2 regions of the Xenorhabdus entomophaga genome follow, and region 1 is predicted to be linked to the other one. Evidence: predicted binding sites of a transcription regulator. Region 1 holds the regulator's gene; the other holds the start of a gene.
The links. The regulator PurR, encoded in region 1, represses purine synthesis genes. The targets are predictions, from matches to a motif close to CANGCAAACGTTTGCNTG.
Positions count from the first base shown of each region.

Region 2: purE (5-(carboxyamino)imidazole ribonucleotide mutase) is a predicted target of PurR. The motif match lies at 8,260-8,277, and genes of this name have one in related genera.

Region 1 is NZ_JBBMXH010000025.1:12,298-23,995, forward strand. Features, by position in the region: gene fghA (S-formylglutathione hydrolase) at 1-224, shown strand, start outside; gene gloA (lactoylglutathione lyase) at 593-1,000, shown strand; gene rnt (ribonuclease T) at 1,233-1,892, shown strand; gene AAC854_RS07380 (Grx4 family monothiol glutaredoxin) at 1,982-2,368, opposite strand; gene sodB (superoxide dismutase [Fe]) at 2,729-3,307, shown strand; gene purR (HTH-type transcriptional repressor PurR) at 3,864-4,889, shown strand; gene punR (DNA-binding transcriptional activator PunR) at 4,893-5,801, opposite strand; gene punC (purine nucleoside transporter PunC) at 5,964-7,145, shown strand; gene cfa (cyclopropane fatty acyl phospholipid synthase) at 7,459-8,610, shown strand; gene AAC854_RS07410 (riboflavin synthase subunit alpha) at 8,721-9,365, opposite strand; gene AAC854_RS07415 (MATE family efflux transporter) at 9,626-10,999, shown strand; tRNA gene AAC854_RS07420 (tRNA-Val) at 11,158-11,234, shown strand; tRNA gene AAC854_RS07425 (tRNA-Val) at 11,268-11,344, shown strand.
Region 2 is NZ_JBBMXH010000041.1:387-12,084, reverse strand. Features, by position in the region: gene ybbP (putative ABC transporter permease subunit YbbP) at 1-2,165, shown strand, start outside; gene AAC854_RS10315 (LLM class flavin-dependent oxidoreductase) at 2,255-3,310, opposite strand; gene AAC854_RS10310 (MFS transporter) at 3,352-4,629, opposite strand; gene AAC854_RS10305 (outer membrane protein OmpK) at 4,684-5,472, opposite strand; gene AAC854_RS10300 (riboflavin synthase subunit alpha) at 5,845-6,456, shown strand; gene purK (5-(carboxyamino)imidazole ribonucleotide synthase) at 6,561-7,628, opposite strand; gene purE (5-(carboxyamino)imidazole ribonucleotide mutase) at 7,625-8,149, opposite strand; gene AAC854_RS10285 (UDP-2,3-diacylglucosamine diphosphatase) at 8,316-9,038, opposite strand; gene ppiB (peptidylprolyl isomerase B) at 9,067-9,561, opposite strand; gene cysS (cysteine--tRNA ligase) at 9,853-11,235, shown strand; gene sra (stationary-phase-induced ribosome-associated protein) at 11,367-11,603, opposite strand.

The DNA of each region.
Region 1 (11,698 bases):
AAAAACAGCTCCCAATCTTGATTGATCAAGGGCTCAATGATGATTTCCTTGAGGAACAGTTACGCCCTGAATTACTACAGGCTGTTTGCGATGAAATCCGTTATCCAGTGACCATTAACTTTCATGCAGGGTATGATCACAGTTACTACTTTATTGCCAGCTTCATTGAGAATCATATTATCTACCATGCCAAAGCAATGCAAAAGTGCGTCGGGAAAAAGTAAATTTTAAATATGTAATTCAGCGATCCATAAGGCCAGATATATTTTTTATCATATAACTAAATGGCTGCCTCCTTAATGTTATCTACTTATAAGGGGGTTTTATTATTCTGAATCTGCCTTAGTCCGCCTTAGATTGTAGTGATGGTGGTGGCATATTTGCAGTCTGGTCAGAAAGCAGTCGGTGTGAATAATATAGCCGCCGGGTGCTGTCAATATGGCATCCCAATAGCACGCCTCAATCAAGCAATTATTTGATTTATAATGCATTAAAATCTAGTTATAGTTAACCAGACATATCCAATTAAGTGAGCAAAGTTTTTCGATAAAGCTATGCTTCGAAATAAAACTATAAATATCAAGAGGTAATCATGCGTTTACTCCATACTATGATCCGTGTTGGTGACATGCAGCGCTCGATTGATTTCTATACTCAAGTAATGGGCATGCGTTTACTTCGCACTAGTGAAAATCCAGAGTACAAATATTCCCTTGCATTTGTTGGTTATACCGATGAGAGCCAAGGCGCAGTTATTGAGCTAACCTACAATTGGGGAGTTGAAAACTACGAAATGGGAACTGCGTTTGGACACATTGCGTTAGGTGTTGATGACGTTGCGGCAACCTGTGAGCGTATTAAGCTCGCTGGCGGGAATGTAATCCGCGAAGCAGGGCCTGTCAAAGGCGGTGCAACTGTTATTGCTTTTGTTGAAGATCCCGATGGCTATAAGATCGAACTTATTGAAAACACAAGCGCGAGTAGTGCATTAGGCAACTAATTAACACGATAAGTTTTGAGTTGCAGCCTTGTTGGCTGCTCTCACTCCAGCCACATAGTTCACTATACTCTCAGTGATTCCTTCTTTCATAATCACTCTGCATTTTGAAATCTATTAAGTAGATCCTTTCCATTGGATAAATATTACTTCTGCAAGACATAGCAAATTTTGTCATAATACGCCCTATTCCAGATTTAAAAACAGAATCCTGAAGTTAAGAACTAAAAATCAGATGCCTAATAAAAACGATCAAAACATGCTAAGCGGGCGATTTCGCGGCTACTATCCTGTTGTCATTGATGTCGAAACTGGTGGTTTTAATGCGCGTACAGACGCTTTACTTGAAATTGCTGCAGTCACTTTAAAAATGGATGAGGAAGGCTGGCTGATGCCCGCTGATGCACTGCATTTCCATGTTGACCCTTTTGAAGGTGCTAACCTTGATCCTGCTGCTCTGGCATTCACAGGCATTGACCCCACAAATCCCTTGAGAGGAGCAGTCAGCGAATACACTGCATTGCATGCTATTTTCAAAATGGTTCGCAAGGGTATGAAAAACACTAATTGTAACCGTGCAATCATGGTCGCCCATAACGCCAGTTTTGATCATAATTTTGTTATGGCAGCCGCGGAGCGTTCCGGGTTAAAGCGCAATCCATTCCATCCATTCGCGACATTTGATACTGCGGCCCTCAGTGGGTTGGTTCTTGGTCAGACGATCCTTGCCAAAGCTTGCATCACTGCGGAAATACCGTTTGACAGTAATCAAGCACACAGCGCGCTTTATGATACCGATCGAACTGCCCTGCTATTCTGTGAGCTCGTTAATCGCTGGAAACGGCTTGGTGGCTGGCCATTACCTTCCGCAGGTACTGCTGACAGCGAGTCTTAATATATTAATTCAGATACATTAAGCCCCACTCCTATTATGGGAGTGGGGCTACAGAAATAATTTATCATTCCGACAAATTATTCACTTATTTATTCTTGTTCACGGTATTTGTCAGCAGTTTCTTTGATTAAAGCCTGTAACTCACCGCGCTGGTACATCTCAACAAGAATGTCACAACCGCCAACCAGTTCACCATCAATCCACAACTGAGGAAACGTTGGCCAATGCGCATATTTAGGCAATTCAGCACGAATATCTGGGTTTTGCAGAATATCCACATAAGCAAAACGCTCGCCGCAGGCAGATAACGCCTGAATTGCCTGTGCAGAGAATCCACAGCTCGGCAATTTAGGAGAACCTTTCATGTACAGCAGGATTGGATTCTCACTAATTTGGCGTTTGATTTTTTCAATGGTTTCTTCAGTTGTTGTATTAGTAACTGTGTTGGTATTGGTATTTGTATTCATAGTCGTCATTTTTGCTTCCTTAAACTGCAAGTGCCATTCATCAGCATCAGAAAAGTTTGATTCAGAATACCACTTTCTACTCTGATTTTTCTACCGCGAACTTTCCATGGCAAATTTTTGCCATGATTTACAACAAGTATTCATCAGGTATTTTTATCCCAATTAGCCATATTAAGTTCATGTTATAGTTCAGTTCTGCGCCAGTTCGCAGCTAAGTAGCATCTTTTCTTCTGTTATTTAGCAAAAAAGTTGTTAAGATAATTATCAAAACAGCAACATGATAATAAGCTTAGATTTGCTCTGCCCATGATTCAGTATCTAAGTCATGGTTTACAGAGCCAAAAACCCGATATTAAAAAGGAGCATGCAATGTCTTTTGAATTACCAGCATTACCTTATGCCAAAGATGCCCTGGAACCACACATTTCTGCAGAAACTCTGGAATATCATTACGGCAAACATCACAACGCTTATGTTGTGAATCTGAATAATCTGATTAAAGAGACCGAGTTTGCCGGAAAATCCCTGGAAGAAATCATCAAAACATCTGAAGGTGGCATTTTCAATAACGCAGCACAAATCTGGAACCATACTTTCTACTGGCATAGCCTGTCACCAAATGGTGGTGGTGAACCAACCGGAAAAGTGGCCGATGCTATCAACAGTGCTTTCGGTTCTTTTGCTGAGTTCAAACAGCAATTTACTGACGCTGCCCTGAAAAACTTTGGTTCTGGCTGGACATGGCTGGTCAAGAAAACTGACGGCAGCCTCGCTATCGTTAATACTTCTAACGCAGCAACCCCACTGACAGGCGAAGATAAGCCAGTTTTGACAGTTGACGTTTGGGAACACGCATATTACATCGATTACCGCAATGCGCGTCCTCAATACCTGGAGCACTTCTGGGCCTTAGTCAGCTGGAAATTTGTTGAAGAAAATCTGGCTTAATAAGATTAATTCTCGTCCCAGTTTGAAATAACAAGGGCAAGTGCACCTATTCACCACATTATGAACAGGTGCACCTACCCTTAAACAAGTGATGTTATACCTCAATTCTTTTTCTCGAACTCGATCAGATAAGGCAAAGGCTTCCCAGAAAAACAATCATGATTAATGCACTGCTGGCAGCCAATAATCCCAACTTCAGATCTGTGTCCATAGACTATCCTCAACGTGAAAATTAAGATATCTCAATACCATAAGTTTTAGATGGTTATTTATCGCATTATCTAAAAAACTAGACTGTAATTCTTGAACCATACTCTTTATAACATCGATTATTACTTTCACTTTTGAGCTAGATCAGACAAAATTCAAGGTTCATCGCTAAATTATTGCCAACGACCACTCTATATATAAATATATTGGCAAACGCTTAACAAATATCTATATCCAATAGATTTCAGGTTGCAAAGTGACACTAGCTAGAGCAATCAACTATGTGGCAGCCTGAAAAATGAAGGGTATATAAATTTAGACCATAAGGTCAGGAGTCCTTTTTATCATGGCAACGATTAAAGATGTGGCTAAACGCGCTGGTGTTTCGACCACAACTGTATCCCATGTTATCAATAAAACCCGCTTCGTCGCCGAAGATACAAAGGCTGCAGTTTGGGCTGCAATTAAGGAGCTGAATTATTCTCCCAGCGCCGTTGCTCGCAGCTTGAAAGTTAACCACACCAAATCCATCGGATTATTGGCAACATCAAGCGAAGCCCCTTATTTTGCTGAAATCATAGAATCTGTTGAAAATAGCTGCTATAGCAAAGGTTACACGCTGATTTTATGTAATTCTCATAACAATCTTGATAAGCAGAAAGCTTATCTCGCAATGTTGGCACAAAAACGCGTAGATGGTTTGCTGGTAATGTGTTCAGAATATCCTGAACAGCTTTTAGGTATGTTGGAAGATTATCGTAATATTCCCATGGTAGTTATGGATTGGGGAGAATCCAGAGGGGATTTTACTGATGCAATTATTGATAACGCTTTTCATGGTGGTTACTTGGCGGGTCGTTACCTTATTGAACGCGGCCATCGTGATATTGCATCTATTCCGGGACCGTTGGCAAGAAATACCGGGGGCGGGCGTCACCAAGGTTTTCTCAAAGCACTGAAAGAAGCCAATATCACTATTCGGGACGAGTGGATTGTACAAGGTGATTTTGAACCTGAATCCGGTTATCAGGCCATGTGTAAGATCCTGAACCAAAAGCATCGCCCAACGGCTGTTTTTTGCGGTGGTGATGTTATGGCAATGGGGGCAATTTGTGCAGCCGATGAATTGGGATTACGCGTTCCACAAGACATTTCTATCATCGGTTATGACAATATTCGTAATGCCCGCTATTTTACACCGGCATTAACAACCATCCACCAGCCCAAAGAACGTTTGGGGCAAATGGCCTTCTCAACGCTATTGGATAGGATCATTAATAAGCGTGAAGATGCACAAACTATTGAAGTCCATCCGCGTCTCGTTGAGCGTCGCTCCGTGGCGGATGGACCTTTTATCGATTATCGCCGTTAATAGTTAATTTTCCTGCAACCACTCAGCATTAAGTGTTTCACTATCTCCAAGATAACTAAGTAACCAACTTAATGCTGGTGAATGACATTCTTCTGACCATGTTAAGCAACATGGGCTGTCAGGCAGTGGTTGTTCAAGTTCCAGTGCAATCAGCTTTCCTTTACGGATCAACGGCAGTGCACGATGCTTGGGCACCATCCCGACACACAATCCATCCATCAGGCAACTCAATCCAGCATCCCAATCAGGTACAATCAATCGCCGTTGGTTATCCAAAGCCCATGTATCGCGTTTAGGTAAGCTGCGAGAAGTGTCTTCAAGACACAAACTGGAATAACGACGGATTTGATCATCGTTCAGTTTTCCCGATATCTCAGCCAGTTCATGTTCAGGGCTGGCGACACACAACCAGGGCATGAATCCCATATCCCTAAAGCTATATCGCTCACCGACAGGAGAGGCACGTGTCGCCCCAATGGCAACATCCACCCTCTCATCTACAAGAGCATCCCATACACCATTAAAAACTTCAGGATAGATAAACAATTCAATATCTGGAAAATGGCGGTAAAAATCCAAAATCAACTGAAGTGTCCGCTCCGGCTTTACAACTTGATCAACCGCAATACTGAATTGTCCCCGCCATCCATTGGCTACTTGCTGGCACTGGTGTCGGGTGTGTTTCATTTTTTTGATAACTGATCTCGCCTCCTTGACAAAAATAATTCCAGCCTCAGTTAAATCCACATCACGATGACGCCGTTCAAATAAAGGTACTGCCAGCCATTCTTCAAGTTGTTTTACCGTATAGCTGATAGCGGAAGGTACACGATGAAGCTCTGATGCAGCAGCGCTAAAACTTCCTGTTCTGGCAACAGCATCAACAACTTCCAGAGAGTATTCAGACCACATATATATTCCTTTCAATTTTTTTCACAATATGGTGCAAATATTACCGTTTCACAAGTAAAAATCATGCCATATAAAATAAGTCGGGTATCTCCTTATCAATTACCACGTCAAGTTATTAACACTATTTATTAACATCACTTATTAACACCATTTATTAATATTATGGCAACAAATAAAAACTCAACTTCATTCATGTTTTATCTCGCCGGCCTGAGTATGCTCGGCTATTTGGCTATCGATATGTATCTGCCTGCTTTTGATGCAATGAAAGCAGAATTAGGTACCTCAGAAAACGCCATTAGTGCGAGTCTCAGCATTTTTCTTGCCGGCTTTGCCTTTGCACAGCTTTTATGGGGACAATTATCTGATCGCTTAGGCAGAAAACCTGTTCTTATTATCGGATTATCTCTGTTTTCCATTAGCTGTTTAGGTATGCTCTGGGTAACGGATGCCACACAATTGCTGGTACTGAGATTTATTCAAGCAGTTGGCGTCTGTTCTGCTGCGGTTTCCTGGCAGGCTCTGGTCGTCGATAGATATGATACAGAGCACGCTAAACGCGTCTTTGCTATGATCATGCCTCTGGTTGCCCTTTCTCCTGCCCTCGCACCTTTATTAGGTGCATGGCTATTGATCCATGATGGTTGGAGAATCATTTTCTTTGTTTTAATGATAGTAACTCTCTTACTATTAATACCAACACTTTGCCTGACCAATAAGTTCAATAACGTCGAAGTAACCACGGATAAGAAGACAGTTTCTTTCCTTACGTTACTAAAATCCCCTGTTTTTAGTGGAAACGTATTGATTTATGCTTCTTGCAGTGCTGGTTTTTTTGCCTGGCTGACTGGCTCACCTATCATTTTGAGTAATATGGGTTATGATCCTACCAATATTGGCCTAAGTTATATTCCCCAGACCCTGGCATTTATGATTGGTGGTTATGGTTGCCGTATCTTGCTGGAAAAAGTGAAAAGCGAAACAGTATTCCCGTTTCTATTGGTGGGTTATGCTGTCAGCATGATCATTATTTATTTGATTTCCATATTAAGTGAACCTTCATTTATGGCTATTCTTGCTCCTTTTTGCTTTATGGCCGCAATGAATGGAGCTTCCTACCCTATTGCCGTGGCAAAAGCTCTTTCGGTCTATCCTAAGAACAGCGGTAAAGCTGCTGCATTGCAAAATGCCCTTCAATTGGGTCTTTGTTTTGTTGCGAGTTCATTTGTGTCTGTATTTATGAAATATCCTCTCTTGTCTACAACAACAGTTATGGCTCTTACTGTTGTTCCAATGGCAATAGGTTATTGGCTCCAAAAGAAAAATGCGGAAGAAAACCACTAAACATAAATTAAACAATTTCTCAAAAAAATAATAATTAAGAACATTATTATCTAAAGGTTACAGCATTATGTGACCTTTAGATGATTGTTTAAATACCATTTCACTCATATACTCATACCTATTCTTTATTCTAAAAACTCGGAATTTGAGGTTTTGTAGGGCATTGAAGCTCTTCTTAAATTTCAAGGTAGATAGGCAATTTTTTTAGTTTAATATCTATATTATTTCTAACAATCCATTATGGCTTGAACATAATAAAAGTCAGCTACAAAACGATACCTCAAAATTCCATCGCACAAATGTTGGAGAGTATATGAGTTCATCTTTCGTTGAAGATAAAAAAACAATAACGGATTCCTGGCATAGAATCGCCCATGAATTGCTTCAAGAAGCTGATATTGATATCAATGGCAAACGCCCCTTCGATATACGCATTAAAAATCCTGATTTTTATAAGCGAGTATTGAAAGAAGGCTCTTTGGGACTGGGTGAAAGTTATATGGATGGCTGGTGGGAATGTGATCGCCTTGATATTTTCTTTCATAAAATATTACGGGCTGGTTTGGAGCGTCGTATCCCCAAAAATACTAAAGATATTTTGCAGATAATTATCTCTCGTATATTTAATTTACAATCTCCAAAACGAGCCTGGATTGTCGGTAAGGAACACTATAATTTAGGTAATGACTTGTTTACCCGAATTCTTGATCCTTATATGCAATATTCCTGTGGTTACTGGAAAGATGCCAATACTCTGGAAGAAGCCCAATCCAATAAACTCCGTCTTATTTGTGAGAAACTACAACTAGCTCCGGGCATGACTTTATTAGATATCGGTTGTGGATGGGGTGGTTTAGCTGCCTATGCTGCAGAAAATTATGGAGTATCTGTTACTGGTGTAACAATTTCAGCTGAGCAACAAAAATATGCTCAGGAGCGCTGCAAGGATCTAGATGTAAAAATTATCCTTGAAGATTACCGAAACCTTAACCTTCAATTTGATCGCATTGTTTCTGTTGGCATGTTTGAGCACGTTGGTCCCAAAAACTATGACAATTATTTCCAGATAGTGAAACAGAACCTGAAACCTGATGGTCTTTTTCTTCTCCATACCATTGGTTCTAATATCAATAAATCTGGTACCGATGCGTGGATCACCAAATATATTTTCCCCAACGGTTGCTTACCATCGATTTCAAAAATAGCCAAAGCGACTAATAGGAAGTTTGTCATGGAAGATTGGCACAATTTTGGCGCAGATTATGACCTGACTCTTATGGAATGGTATAAGCGCTTTACTGCAAGCTGGCACGAAATAGAACATAACTACAGCCCGCGTTTCAAACGGATGTTCAGCTATTATTTGAATGCCTGTGCAGGTGCATTCCGTGCGAGGGATATTCAACTCTGGCAAATCGTATTTAGCCCGCAAGGTATTGAAAAAGGATTGAGAGTACCCAGATAGAAATTTACTTCATCGCTCAGGTCCGAGAAGCTACAGAAATTATATTTCTGTAGCTTTCATGTTCAATTCAGGGCTTCGCCACAAAAACATTTACCACAACTTGATAATATTTATTGTTCTTCAGGTTGTGACAACAATTTTTCCTGTTCTTTCTGTGCCATCACTCGTTCAACGGTATCCACAATCGCTTGAGTTTGTGGATCAATCTCAATGTTGACCTTTTGACCAAGGCGTTTTTTACCTAGTGTCGTACGCTCCAAAGTTTCTGGGATCAAGTGAACACAGAAACGGTTATTCACAACGTCTCCTATTGTCAGACTAATTCCATCAATGCCAATAAAACCTTTGTGCAGGATATATTTCATCAATTGTTTATCGTGGATCCGAAACCAAACTTCATGATTATTTTCTGAAGTGAAGATCTTGGCAATTTCTGCTGTCGTAATAACATGACCAGACATCAAATGCCCGCCAATTTCATCGCCAAATTTGGCCGCCCTCTCCAGATTGATTAAATCCCCGACGTTAAGTTCACCAAGGTTGGTCAAGCGCAGGGTTTCTTTCATTAAATCAAAGCTAATTAAATCACCATCGATCTTGGTTACAGTTAAACAACAGCCGTTATGGGAAACAGAAGCTCCCGTTTCAATTCCGGGTAATAATTCAGCCGGAAACTTAACAACATGGGTCCGAAAGTGCATTTTTTCATCAATGACAACTATCGGCGCTTTTCCCTGAACGATACCTGTAAACATGGGAACCTCTTTAATCATTTTACATTGCAAAAGTTAGTTTAACCCACTCATCACTTTTAAACACTAGTTTGGTTGAGTGTAGTTTTAGTTGAATATAGTTTAATTTATTGAGTACAAACATCGTGCAATGATTGGCTTAATAAAATGAGTCCTATACAATAGGAAAGCTTATAAGCGATACATTTTCCACTAACATCGTTTGCTCGCAGAAATATTCTTTGTTTTTCTACTTAATTTTTAATCAAAAAAAGGTGTAGTACGTGCAGAAGTATTTAAATGAAGCGCGTAGTTTGCTCGCTCTGGGAATTCCCGTAATCATCGCCCAATTTTCACAAACTGCAATGGGTTTTGTCGATACAGTCATGGCTGGTAAAGCCGGGGCTGTTGAGATGTCAGCAGTTGCCGTTGGCACATCAATTTGGCTGCCAACTATCCTGTTTGGTCAAGGTCTATTGCTTGCCTTAACACCAATCGTGGCACACATGAATGGCTCTGGCCACAGAAAAAATGTTGCTTCTCAGATCCAACAAGGATTCTGGCTTGCAGCTTTCCTTTCTATCTTAATTATCGCGGTATTGTATAACAGTCGCTTTATCATAGAAGCACAACATAACGTCGACCCTGTATTGGCGCAAAAAGCTACAGATTTTATCCATGCCATTATGTGGGGTGCGCCGGGTTACTTGTTTTATCAGGTATTGCGCGGCCAATGTGAAGGGTTGTCGAAAACCAAACCCGCAATGTTAATCGGTATTGCTGGCTTACTGGTTAATATCCCCGTCAATTATATTTTCATTTACGGCAAATTTGGTGCACCAGAATTGGGCGGTGTTGGTTGTGGTGTTGCAACAGCAACGGTCTACTGGGTTATGTTCCTTCTGTTGCTTGCATATGTAAAGCACTCACCTGCTCAAAAAGATATTCAAACATTTAGTAATTTTTCAGGCCCTAAATGGCATACCCAAAAACGAATTGCACTGCTCGGTTTGCCTATCGCACTGGCCATGTTCTTTGAAGTAACACTTTTTGCAGTTGTTTCATTGCTGGTTTCCCCGCTTGGCGTCGTCGCGGTTGCCGGACACCAGATATCGCTCAATTTCAGCTCTATGATGTTTATGTTCCCGCTGTCATTAGGGATCGCTGCAACTATTCGGGTTGGTCATAACCTTGGTCAGAAATCAACAGAAGGTGCGAAAATATCTGCTTACACCAGTCTTGGTGTTGGCTTAATTCTTGCTGTTATGACGGCAACGTTCACGATATTGTTCCGCGAACGAATTGCATTTATGTATAACGACAATCCTGAAGTTGTCATTCTGGCCTCCCACTTGATGCTGTTTGCGGCCATTTATCAACTTTCTGATGCCGTTCAGGTCATTGGCTCAGGCGTATTGCGTGGATATAAAGATACACGTTCGATCTTCTTTATTACTTTCATTGCTTACTGGCTGTTAGGGTTACCTAGCGGATATGTTCTGGCGTTGACTGATTATGTTACTGAACCGATGGGGCCACAAGGTTTCTGGATCGGTTTCATTATCGGCTTGACGGCAGCAGCGTTTATGATGGGTTACCGAATTCTGTGGACACAAAAACAATCTGATCACTCTGTTTTGATACGATCCTCTCGTTAATTCAGCATATTACGTTATTAATCCAAGGGAAAAGCTGTAAATTCAAACTAAAAGATGTAAATACGAGCAGTTGAACAAGAATTTGCATTTTTTCCCTTGCCAGAAAGCCCAGTGCCCGTTAATATTCGTCCCCGTTGTCAGCAACGGTAATTTAGATTGCGTCCGTAGCTCAGTTGGTTAGAGCACCACCTTGACATGGTGGGGGTCGGTGGTTCGAGTCCACTCGGACGCACCAAATATCAGGTTGACATAGAAAACAGTTTTATGTGCGTCCGTAGCTCAGTTGGTTAGAGCACCACCTTGACATGGTGGGGGTCGGTGGTTCGAGTCCACTCGGACGCACCAAATCTTATCTCACTACCCCCAAAAGTAATTCCATTTTATCTATTCGCTTATTGTCGTTCTTCGTTCCCTAAATTGAACCAATTGTTCCCTAACTTATTCTGAACGCCAAAAATTCAACCACACCCTATTTGCGCAACAACTTACTGATTTTTTTAACATGAACCAGAGTATTTCTGCTTTTCCGTATATAAATCTTTTCAAGAACCGTTTTTTTGATTCATTTCACAGAAATTAGTCTCTATAATACGCTCCTGTCATGAGTTGAATGGTTTCAGCTAGTTAATTTACCGAATTCAGAAAAAATTACAGATGATTAATCGAACCAAGTCCGCATGTCTGCACATGCTTGACTTC
Region 2 (11,698 bases), on a different contig from region 1:
CGGGAGATATTCCGCAACTAGCTCAGGTTAAAGCGGCCGATGATCGTTATCCATTGTATGGAGAGCTGGAAACCTATCCGCAGGGGTTAAAACCGGAAAAAGGTTCTGTGCTGGTGGCACCGCGATTGCTGACATTATTGGGTATTAATATCGGGGATAAACTTGACGTGGGGGATACCACCCTAAAAGTAAGTGGGGAATTGCTGCAAGAGCCTGACAGTGGCTTTAGTCCATTCCAGATTTCTCCCCGAATCTTAATCAGTATTGAAGATGCCAAAGCGACAGGGGCAATCCAACCGGGGAGCCGATTGACTTATCGCTATATGTTTTCGGGTTCTCCGTCGGCTATCCAATCCTTCCAGCAATTCGTTGATCCGCAATTAAAAGCGGATCAGCGTTGGTTAACGCTAAAACAGGATAATAGTGCATTAGCTCAATCCATTGAGCGAGCCCAGCAATTTTTACTCTTATCAGCCTTATTGACGTTATTGCTTGCCGTGGCTGCGATGGCGGTTTCCATGGCGCATTATTGCCGCAGCCGACATAATTTGATTGCCATCCTGAAAACATTGGGAGCAGGGCGTTGGGCTTTACGGCAGTGGATTATTGGGCAATGGTTGGTGATATTGCTGGCCGCGGTTGCGGTAGGTTCTGTTTTAGGTCTGGTTTTTGAGTCCGCCCTGATTCGGATTTTAGCGGGAATGTTGCCGAAGATGTTGCCGGAAGCGGGAATGTGGCCGTGGATATGGGCGATTGGCACCTTGTTTGGCATTGCCTTGTTGGTGGGAATTCGCCCTTATCGCCAATTAATGGCTACCCAGCCTTCACGCGTATTGAGAAGTGATGTTACTGCGACTATCTGGCCATTGCGTTACTACCTGCCTGCGGTAGCCTTAATTGTGACGGGAGGGTTGGTCTTACTGGCAGGAACTAAGCCGCTGCTATGGTCATTGCTGGCGGGAGTACCCGTTATCGCATTGTTATTGGCGCTGTTGGGATGGGGCGGCTTATGGATATTGCGCCGCGTGACATTCAGCCAATTAAGCCTGCGTCTGGCCGTTAATCGTCTATTATGCCGCCCATTTCAGACCATGACACAATTGGCTGCATTTTCACTGTCATTTATGCTGTTGGCCCTGCTCATTATGGCAAGGGGCGATTTATTGAATCAGTGGCAGCAACAGTTGCCGCCTGACAGCCCGAATTATTTCCTGCTTAACATAACTAAACCGCAAATTGCCCAGGTTAATGATATGTTGAACAAATATCAGGCCAAACCCACTGAGTTTTACCCTGTGGTGTTGGCGCGCCTGACGGAAATAAATGGTCAATCAGCCATTGAATGGGCTGATGAAAGGCACCCCAATAGTACAACGGTACGTCGCGAACTGAACTTAACATGGAAATCAGAATTACCGCCTTTTAATACCCTCGTTGAGGGAACTTGGCCACCGAAGCCAAACGAAGTTTCCATGGAACAGGGCGTTGCTGAACGGCTGCAAATCAATGTGGGAGATAAGCTCTCATTCACCGGTGATACCCGGATATTTCATGCTACGGTAAGCAGTATTCGCAAGGTGGATTGGGAAAGTGTGAATCCGAATTTCTTTTTTATCTTCTCTAAAGAGACATTGGAAAATCAGCCGGCAATGTGGCTGACCAGCTTCCATTATGAAGGTGATGGGCGATTGCTGACAGAAATTAATCGGCATTTCCCGACAATCAGCATGTTGGATGTTGGTTCGATAATCAAACAGATACAAGGTATCTTGCAGCAAGTCAGCAAGGCGTTGGAAATCATGGTCGTGCTGGTTATGGTTTGTGGCGGATTGTTGTTACTGGCACAAATTCAGGTCGGTATGAGCCAGCGTCAGCTTGAATTGGTGGTATACCGCACACTGGGGGCGAGCAAAAAACTTCTGCGCCGTACACTGTGGAGTGAATTTGCATTGCTTGGTTTTATGGCGGGGGTGGCTGCGGCATTTGGCGCAGAAATTGCACTCTGGTTATTGCAAACCCAAGTCTTTAATTTCCCATGGCAACCACAATGGCAGATGTGGATTTTACTTCCTGTTATCAGCAGCTTACTGCTTTCATTATGTGGTGGTTGGTTGGGAATTCGGTTATTGCGGGGACAAGGGCAATATCGGCGCTTGCCTGAATAATTCCCGCCTATTTTCGGTTTATTATTAACAATGATGAAATAAACCTCGTTTGAAAAAACGAGGTTTATCAGCAAACTGGCTGGAAACTATCAGGCAAATTCCTCTCTTAATTTAGGCAGGAGCTGATCCCCGAAAACCTTTAACCCCTTTATGTAATCGGGAAAAATCAACATAACACCATCCAGATCACAAGTACGGATTAAATCAACCAGTTGCTTATAGCAGGTATCTGGCGCACCGATGGCAGTATGGGTCATAAAGGCATTTTGTGAGCGCTCTACCATCGCATTGCTTTTTCCATCCATATCGACGCCAAAACTGCGCATCATATTTTTGACGGCTTCCACATCCAAACCCTGACGGTAGAACTGGGCAAGGGTTTCAGCATAGGCATCTGTTTCGGCACAAATGACGGTACACATGCAGAATGTCTTGGTGGTTGTGTTGTACTCAGCGGCGATACGCTTTGCAGTTAAACTGATATTGCGGGTTTCTGCCTCATCCTTACCACCGATAAAACAAACATCGGTGTGGCGTACACTGAAACGCAGCCCTTGCTCAGATTGGCCGGCACAAACCAAATAAGGACGAGGGAGGGAAAGCGGTTTTGGTTCAGAAACGCACTGTTTTAAATGAAAATAAGTACCTTCATGAGTGACTTGTTTTTCACGCCAAAGTCGTTTGATCAACTGAGTCCACTCTTCAGTCATGGCATAGCGTTGGTCATGATCCAGACTGTCATCCCACTCACCCATTTGTTCAAATTCATCTCGGAATGAGCCGGAAACAATATTCAGCCCTGCGCGTCCCTGACTAATCTGATCCAGAGTGGCGATCATTTTAGCGGTCACAGCCGGATTATGTAGCCCGGCGTGAACTGTAGCGATCAATTTTGCTCGGTGGGTAACTTCGGCAATGCCTGCCATCATTGTGACGGACTCAAGCGAGCTGCCCCAATGATCTGTTTCACCACCGAATCCACGCCATTTACCCATGGACATAATGAAATCAAGGCCAATCTGGTCAGCCAGAATGGCAGCCTCACGGTTTTGTTTATAAGACGCATCCAGTGGCGGCGTGTTTTTGGAGATGATCCACCCACCTTTGGCAATGGGCAGAAAAACACCGAACTCTTTCTTTGACATCACTATTTCCTTGTTTGTTGTTGTTTCAGTTCATTTTGGCCCTATTCAGTAAATTGAGTGTCTTCGATTGAGCGCTTTTTCATTTTCTGAGTAGGCGGTTTCATCATCAATGTTACGACAAGAACAACAAGTACGGGGATAGCAATAATTAAGAATGCTGAAGTAAAACTACCTGAATAATCTTTGATGGCGCCGGCAAAAAAAGGTGCCAGACACGCCAGTGTAGAAATCAGATTCATGATTGAGAACAGTTCCAGATAAGGCTTACGGCCAAAATAGTTAGCCAGCAATACACTGGAGGCGAGGAAAGTCATCCCGTAGCCCATGCCGACAAACAGGGTAAATGCGATTAAGAAAGGCCATGAAGAAGCAATACTCAGTGCAATCAGGCCAAGAATGATGATAGCCAGGCTGCCAATGAGTAATTTTTTCGGATCTATCCACTCCCCGACGGCACCACCGGCCAATCGGGAAAACGCATTAATAAAGGCCATCGTGCTCAGTAGCCCTGCGGCAATGGCTTCGCTGAAACCATTTTCGATAATATGGGCAACCGCAAAGCTATTGACCGTAATACCACACCATAAAAACGCAGTATAAGTTGCTGCAATCACGTAGAATTGCCATGTCCGCAGTGCCTGATGCGCAGTCCAGCGCTGTTTAGTGCGATAAATACCGGAGGTATCCCGGCTGTTATGTTGTTGATTTACGGCCTTGGCGTGGGCAATTTCCCGTTTCCCTTCCCGAAGGGTAAAAATCGTCAGGATAACGAAAATGGTGAGTACAATGGCAGAAATCATCCAGTGCATCCGCCACGTCCCCCAAATCCGGGTTGCCAGAAAATAGATCCACGGGCCAATGACGCCGCCCAATCCACCAATCGTGAAATAGAAGCCAAAAGCAAGAGACTGTTTCTCATATAGCCGTGAAATTACATAAGTGCCCGGAACAGTAGCCAAAAAGGTAAAACCGATGCCGATTAAAGCCGTACCAATAAAATACGATGAAATAACATGTGTGTGGTAAAGATTGTAGAAACCAGCCAGAAAAATCAGCAGGCCAGTGAACAAAGTAAAGCGGACACCAGCCTTACGGATAAATATCGTCGGCAAAAAACTGGATAGCCCGCAGGTCAGCCCAAGCAGGGTGAAGCCTAAACCGGCATTCGTCCAACTCCAGCCCAGTTCATAAATCATGCTGGGCAAGACAACACCCAATGACGTAAAGGTAGTTGCTGTGGATAAAAAGTAAACCATGCCTAAAAGTATCAGCAAAAACCACTGATAAGTACGCCCGAATTTGTCGTGTTGAATGGACATTGTGACCCCATCAAGGATATAAACCATTAAAAACGGCACTATTTTATGTGTTTATTAGAAAAAGCTGTATCGAATAAACACCCCGTAGCTAAATTGATTCGTGCGAAAATCAGAAGTATCTTTTATTTTGTACTTATTTTTAACCGGATTCACAACAATCCCTGTCCATAAATGGCCGGGCTGATACCCTAATTTTTTTCCCAGGTCATAATGCAATTCAGGCTTGAAATCGACCATTTCAGGATTATCGCCTAACCCCAGTGTATAATCGAAAGTTCCGACGATGCGGAAATCCCCCAATTGGTTGCTGAAAGGAATACCATAATCAATGTGGATGCGCTGGTCGTCCCAACTCCCGTTGGCATTATTTTCAAAATAAAAGATAGTGCGTAACCAGCTGAACCCGTTTACTTGCCAATCAAGACTCAGACCGGGAAAATAATCATGTTTTACGTTCTTGGTTTTAGCAATCCACTGAGCAAACAGCACATCTTTCAATGGACCATAGGAAAAATCATATCCTGTGATTTTACTGGCACTGAGTCTTGGTACAAACTTATAGTAATAGGTGCTTTTATCACCTTTATAGTCATGCTGTAGTGAATTTTGCCAAATACTGTAGACATACATATCGCCTATTTTGTAATCACCAAAGGCTTCTACAATGGGAGAAATGGTTTTCTGGGGAGCAACTTTATTTTCGAATTGAAAGTAAAGGCTGGTATCAACCGATTGAAAATTGACAAAATCACTTGCCTGGACGCCATTGGCAATGGATAGCAATAAGGAAGGAAATAAGCCCATTTTAATTATATGGTTTTTTAGCTTGTTGATAAATTGCAAATGATTTCTCCTTTCACGTTACGGCAGAGCGATGGACAGTAGCATCGTGCTAACAGGGTAATTTTATCAAAGTTTTTTTATTACTGAAAAAACAAAATAGATTAAAAATATTATTCATATAAAAAGAAAAGTAAATAAAGAATTTTTATAAAATAGCTTTGTTTTTAGTTTTTAATTACAGAGATACTTTTAATTGCAAAAATAGGTTTAATTACCAATATGGTTTTAACGCTAATTAGCACATGGTATTACTGAATATACTATTAAGAAAGAGTATGTCACAATCATTTAATTATTTTTAAATAAAACCCATAAGTTATGATAAAAAGCTTGTGTTTGAAATAATATTATATTCAGCAGAGGAGAGGAATCATGTATACAGGCATTGTACAAGGTAAAGAAAATGTATTATCACTCAATAAAAATAACGGATTCAGTACGTTGATTGTGAGTAATCACAATCATTTTTTTGATGATGTTACTGTCGGAGCCAGTGTTGCCATTGATGGCACATGCCTGACTGTCACCCAATTCAGTGGGGATCGCGTTTCTTTTGATATTTCCGATTTCACTGCTGACACCACTACGTTAAAGTTTCTTTCGATTGGTGATGAGGTCAACATTGAACGCTCACATCAGATGAATAAAGAAAATGGCGGACACAGTCTTTATGGGCATGTAGAGGGTATAGCTGAAGTAGTAGAGTTTACTGCAACAGGTGAAACCTACCGATTAGTTATCCGAATTCCTCAAGACAACATTAACTATTTCTTCCTGAAAGGTTTCATTGGGCTTCATGGTTGTAGCTTAACCATCAACGGAATTGATGAAGAAAACAAGATGATTACTTTAAACCTGATCCCTGAAACGTTAAGGATGACGAACCTCAGTAAGATGAAAGTAGGTGATTTTCTCAATTATGAAATCGATCAGACGACAAGAACGATTGTGGATACCCTTACCAGGACACTATCAAGAAAATAATAGCGGGTAATAAAAACAAAATAGGAAGCGGTAACCATTGCCAATAGTTACCGCTTCCTGATCATTGGTTTGCTATTCCTTTGTTATGGAATATGAAAAGCCGATCAAATTAATTTATTTTGTACCCATTCCAGACCACTTTGGTACTCTGCCGGCAATAATGGCGCTAACACTTGCAATGCCATTTTCAAGGTATCCCGGTCAGAATGAACCAAATTCAAATGCCCTACCTTACGAACCGGACGAACTTCCTTTTCATACCAATGTAAACGAACCAACGGTAAACTGAGCCACGAGGGGTTCACCTCTGTACCGATCAGATTGATCATAATGGACGGAGCAAATATTTCTGGCTTAGGCATGGGCAGATCCAGTATTGCCCGTAAATGAAGTTCAAACTGGCTGATAGACGCGCCGTTTTGTGTCCAGTGACCACTATTATGAACCCGGGGTGCCAGTTCGTTGATCAACAAATTATCACCAACAATAAAACATTCCATCGCCATCACACCGATATAATTCAGGTGATCCATGATGGTAGCCAGCATTTTTTCTGCTTGTTGCTGTAATTTCTTATCCGTATTGGGTAAGGCAACACTGGTACGCAAAATGCCTTCCTGATGCAGATTGTGGGTCAGCGTGTAAAATACCGATTCCCCTTGGGCATTACGGGCACCCACCAGAGAAACTTCCCCTGAAAACGGGATCCCTTGTTCTACAATACACTCACCATAAATTTCAGGTGGCAATTCTGCTTCATCACCCGGCCGTATACGCCACTGACCACGTCCATCATAGCCGCCCGTCCGGCGCTTAACGATGATGAAGTCACCTAATTCAGCGAACAGTTGTGACCACTGGCTTGGGTCGGAAAGTAGTTTCCAGGGGGCTGTTGCCAGACCCAACGTATCCATCAATTGTTTTTGTGGCAAGCGATCGGCCAATTGCGGGAAAATATCGCGATTAATAAAAGCATTATGATGTGCCAGCTCGCGAGTTAACGCAGTTTCGGGCCAACGCTCGATTTCTGCGGTAATCACACTGCTCTGATAAGGCACTGCTTCCGGCTCTGCATCCAACCCGACGGGGTAAACTGCAATCCCCAACGGCTCACCGGCTTGACGCAACATCCGGCCCAACTGACCATTACCCAATACACAAACAGGCTTCATGCGCCCTCCCGTGGGTCAGGATTCTCCAAAACATCCTGTGTTTGTGCTTGGCGCCATTCTGACAGACGTTGAAACAAAGCATCATCATGCAGAGCCAGCACTTGGGCAGCCAGCAAGGCTGCATTTGCGGCTCCGGCTTTACCGATAGCCAGTGTGCCAACAGGAATACCTTTTGGCATTTGAACGATAGAATACAGGCTATCGACACCACTCAGCGCGGCGCTTTGCACTGGGACCCCAAACACAGGCACTAAGGTTTTGGCCGCTAACATTCCCGGTAAATGTGCTGCACCTCCTGCGCCCGCGATAATCACATCAAAACCGTTTTCCTTAGCGTGTTCGGCAAAATGAAAAAGCTTATCGGGGGTTCGGTGTGCCGAAACAACCTCAACATGGAAAGGAATATCAAGAGAGGTCAAAATATCGGCTGCATGTTGCATGGTCGCCCAATCACTTTTTGAGCCCATGACAATGGCGATTTTGGCGTGATGCTGCGCCTCTATTTCTGTTGTAGAAGTCATAGCTGTTGTGGGATCAGAGCTGGCCGTCATAAATCAGATGCTCCTGTATAGAGTGTCTACCAGAACAAAGGTGATGTTTAAGGCGACGGATCATATCACGCGAATTGCACAAGGAAAACGTTTGTGTTACCTGATTTATCTATTTTTCCAAAATAAATAACGCAATTCAAAATGGGAAAGATATCAACTCAATGGATGTTTCTGTTACTTTAAACATCGAACCGTGATGATGCCATGCGCCCAATACACCGCGATACACCGTTTTATTATCGATTTGAAGATCATGTATTGCCGGGCGATGGGTGTGCCCGTGAATCATCCAATCGGCCTGATGTTTTTCAAAGTGTCTGATAACGGCTTGTTGATTGACATCCATGATGGATTCAGACTTCTGAGTATTGGCATATTGGCTGCCCGCCCGCATTTTGGCTGCAATTTTCAACCGAATGAATAAAGGAAGAAGTAAGAACAGACGTTGTATCCACGGAGTATGTACCCGCTTGCGGTACTGCTGATAACCGATGTCATCTGTGCATAGTGTATCGCCATGCAGGATTAAAATACGCTTGCCATACAATTCCAGCACGTTTTCCTGTGGCAGTAAGATCAAACCACTCTCTCTGGCAAAACGGGAGCCCAGCAGGAAATCACGATTACCGTGAATGAAATAACAGGAAATCCCCTTCTGTTTTAGTTCATTGAGTGCGTGGGCAACTTTAGTGTGTAGAGGGTTGGGATCATCATCACCAATCCAATAATCAAAAAAATCACCGAGGATATAAAGATTCTCAGCATGGATTGCTTCTTCACGTAAAAAACGAAGAAAACCGGCAGTAATTGCCGGTTCTTGCTCACTGAGATGTAGATCTGCAATAAACAGTGTACTCATGTAACGATTAACTATTCTCTAACAGTCATTATTCGCTAACGGTAACACGCTCGATGATCACATCTTCGCGTGGTACATCTTGGTGCATACCGCTGCGGCCAGTGGAAACGCCTTTGATTTTGTCAACCACGTCCAGGCCTTCAACCACTTCGGCGAATACGCAATAACCCCACCCATCAGGACGTTCTGAACGGAAGTTCAGGAAATCGTTATCAACAACGTTGATGAAGAACTGGGCAGTTGCAGAGTGCGGATCATTGGTACGCGCCATTGCAAGGGTGCCACGGCTGTTTTTCAGGCCATTGTTTGCTTCGTTCTTGATAGGATCTTTTGTTACTTTCTGCTTCATGCTTGGTTCAAAGCCACCGCCTTGAATCATAAAGCCATTGATCACACGATGAAAAATTGTGTTGTCATAAAAGCCTTCAGAGCAGTAATTTAAGAAGTTCTCAACAGTTACCGGCGCTTTATCCGCGAAAGTATTGATCACGATATCGCCAAAGTTGGTGTGGAAAGTCACCATAATAAAAATCCTAATAATAGTTTTGATTGACCCTGTATTCTAGGGGGTTCGGAACAACCGCTGTTATATCATATATGAGATTTTGAGTCAGTACTCTGAAATCGTATCAGAACAAGGTGGTTTGCGGCACTTGCAAAGCACTGCATATCAAGGTGAAATACCTCGCTTGGCTTCTCTATATTCTGGTTTATTTATATCGCTGATAAAGAGGCCTATAATCAGCGAATTCATTCTATTTTATACACGTACATCTTTAATACACGTACATCAATTTTTACGGAAAACCCCCTGATGCTAAAAATTTTCAACACTCTCAGCCGCCAAAAAGAAGAATTTAAGCCGATTCATGAAGGGAAAGTGGGCATGTACGTGTGTGGCATTACCATTTATGATTTGTGTCATATTGGTCATGGCAGAACGTTTGTTGCATTTGATGTTATTGCCCGTTATCTGCGTTATCTGGGATACGATCTCACCTATGTCCGTAACGTCACTGACGTGGATGATAAAATCATCAAACGTGCCATTGAAAATAATGAAAGCTGTGACGATTTGACCACACGCATGCTGGCAGAGATGCACAGCGATTTTGACGCGCTGAATATCCAGCGCCCGGATTTAGAACCTCGTGCAACGCAACATATCGCAGAGATTATTGAAATCGCGTCAAAGCTGATTCAGCGTGGACATGCTTATGTTGCGGCTAATGGCGATGTGATGTTCTCCATTGATACCAACCCTGATTACGGCTTGCTTTCCCGCCAGGATCTGGAGCAATTACAAGCGGGAGCGCGTGTTGAAGTCGCAGATGTAAAACGCAATCCAATGGATTTTGTGTTGTGGAAAATGTCCAAGCCGGGTGAGCCTAGCTGGGAATCCCCGTGGGGAGCCGGTCGTCCGGGTTGGCATATTGAATGTTCTGCCATGAACGGCAAGACGCTTGGTCACCATTTTGATATTCACGGCGGCGGTTCTGATTTGATGTTCCCACATCATGAAAACGAAATCGCGCAATCCACTTGTGCCCATGATGGCCCTTACGTTAATTACTGGATGCACTCTGGCATGGTCATGGTAGATAAAGAGAAGATGTCCAAATCTTTGAACAATTTCTTTACTATCCGCGACGTGCTGGAATATTACGATGCTGAAACTGTGCGTTATTTCTTGCTGTCTGGTCATTATCGTAGCCAACTGAACTACACAGAAGAAAACCTGAAACAGGCTCGTACTTCCCTTGAGCGTTTGTATACTGCACTGCGCGGTACAGATAAAACCGTTCAACCGGTTGGTGGAGAAGCATTTGAAGCTCGTTTTACAGAAGCGATGAATGATGATTTTAATACACCAGAAGCGTATTCAGTCCTGTTTGACATGGTTCGTGAGATCAACCGCCTGAAGGCAGAAGACGTTACTGCGGCGAATGGGCTGGCGGCTGAATTGCGTAAGCTGGCGGGCGTTCTTGGTCTTTTGGAACAAGATCCTGAACATTTCTTGCAGGGCGGAGCGCAAGCGGACGATGACGTCGCTAAAATCGAAGCACTCATCAAACAACGTAACTATGCCCGTAAGAACAAAGAGTGGGCATTGGCAGATGCAGCGCGTGATCAGTTGAATGAAATGGGCATTGAGCTGGAGGATGGCCCACAGGGAACAATCTGGCGTCGTAAGTAATCGATTTCTGATTGATTGAACGTTGTTATCTCACAGAACCGCCCTTGATATGGGCGGTTCAATTTTTTGAATTTACTTTTTTACCGCAATATTCTTATTTGCAATACATGAGCGGAATAAAAACGTCAGATTTATCGATGAGTATTCAAATACTCAGGATAGAAAGCATTTCCAGTGTGATACGTGGTTTTTCCAGAAACAGAGTTTCGTTTCATGGCAACAAAAGAATCATTATTTAAATGTTCTGGTACTTGATGTGTGCTATCACTGGAAGCAAGATTAAGAAGAGAAATTGTCACTCTACGTTTAGAGTTACTTAATTTATAAGACATACCCAACAACCTTCTTGCAGCTCGATTACTTAACATAATTAACCCCGTTTCAGTTGTACGTAAGCTTCCCAGTATAGCAACTTATTAGAAAATCAAAACATTGCTGGCATGATTGTTCATCGAGACATCGT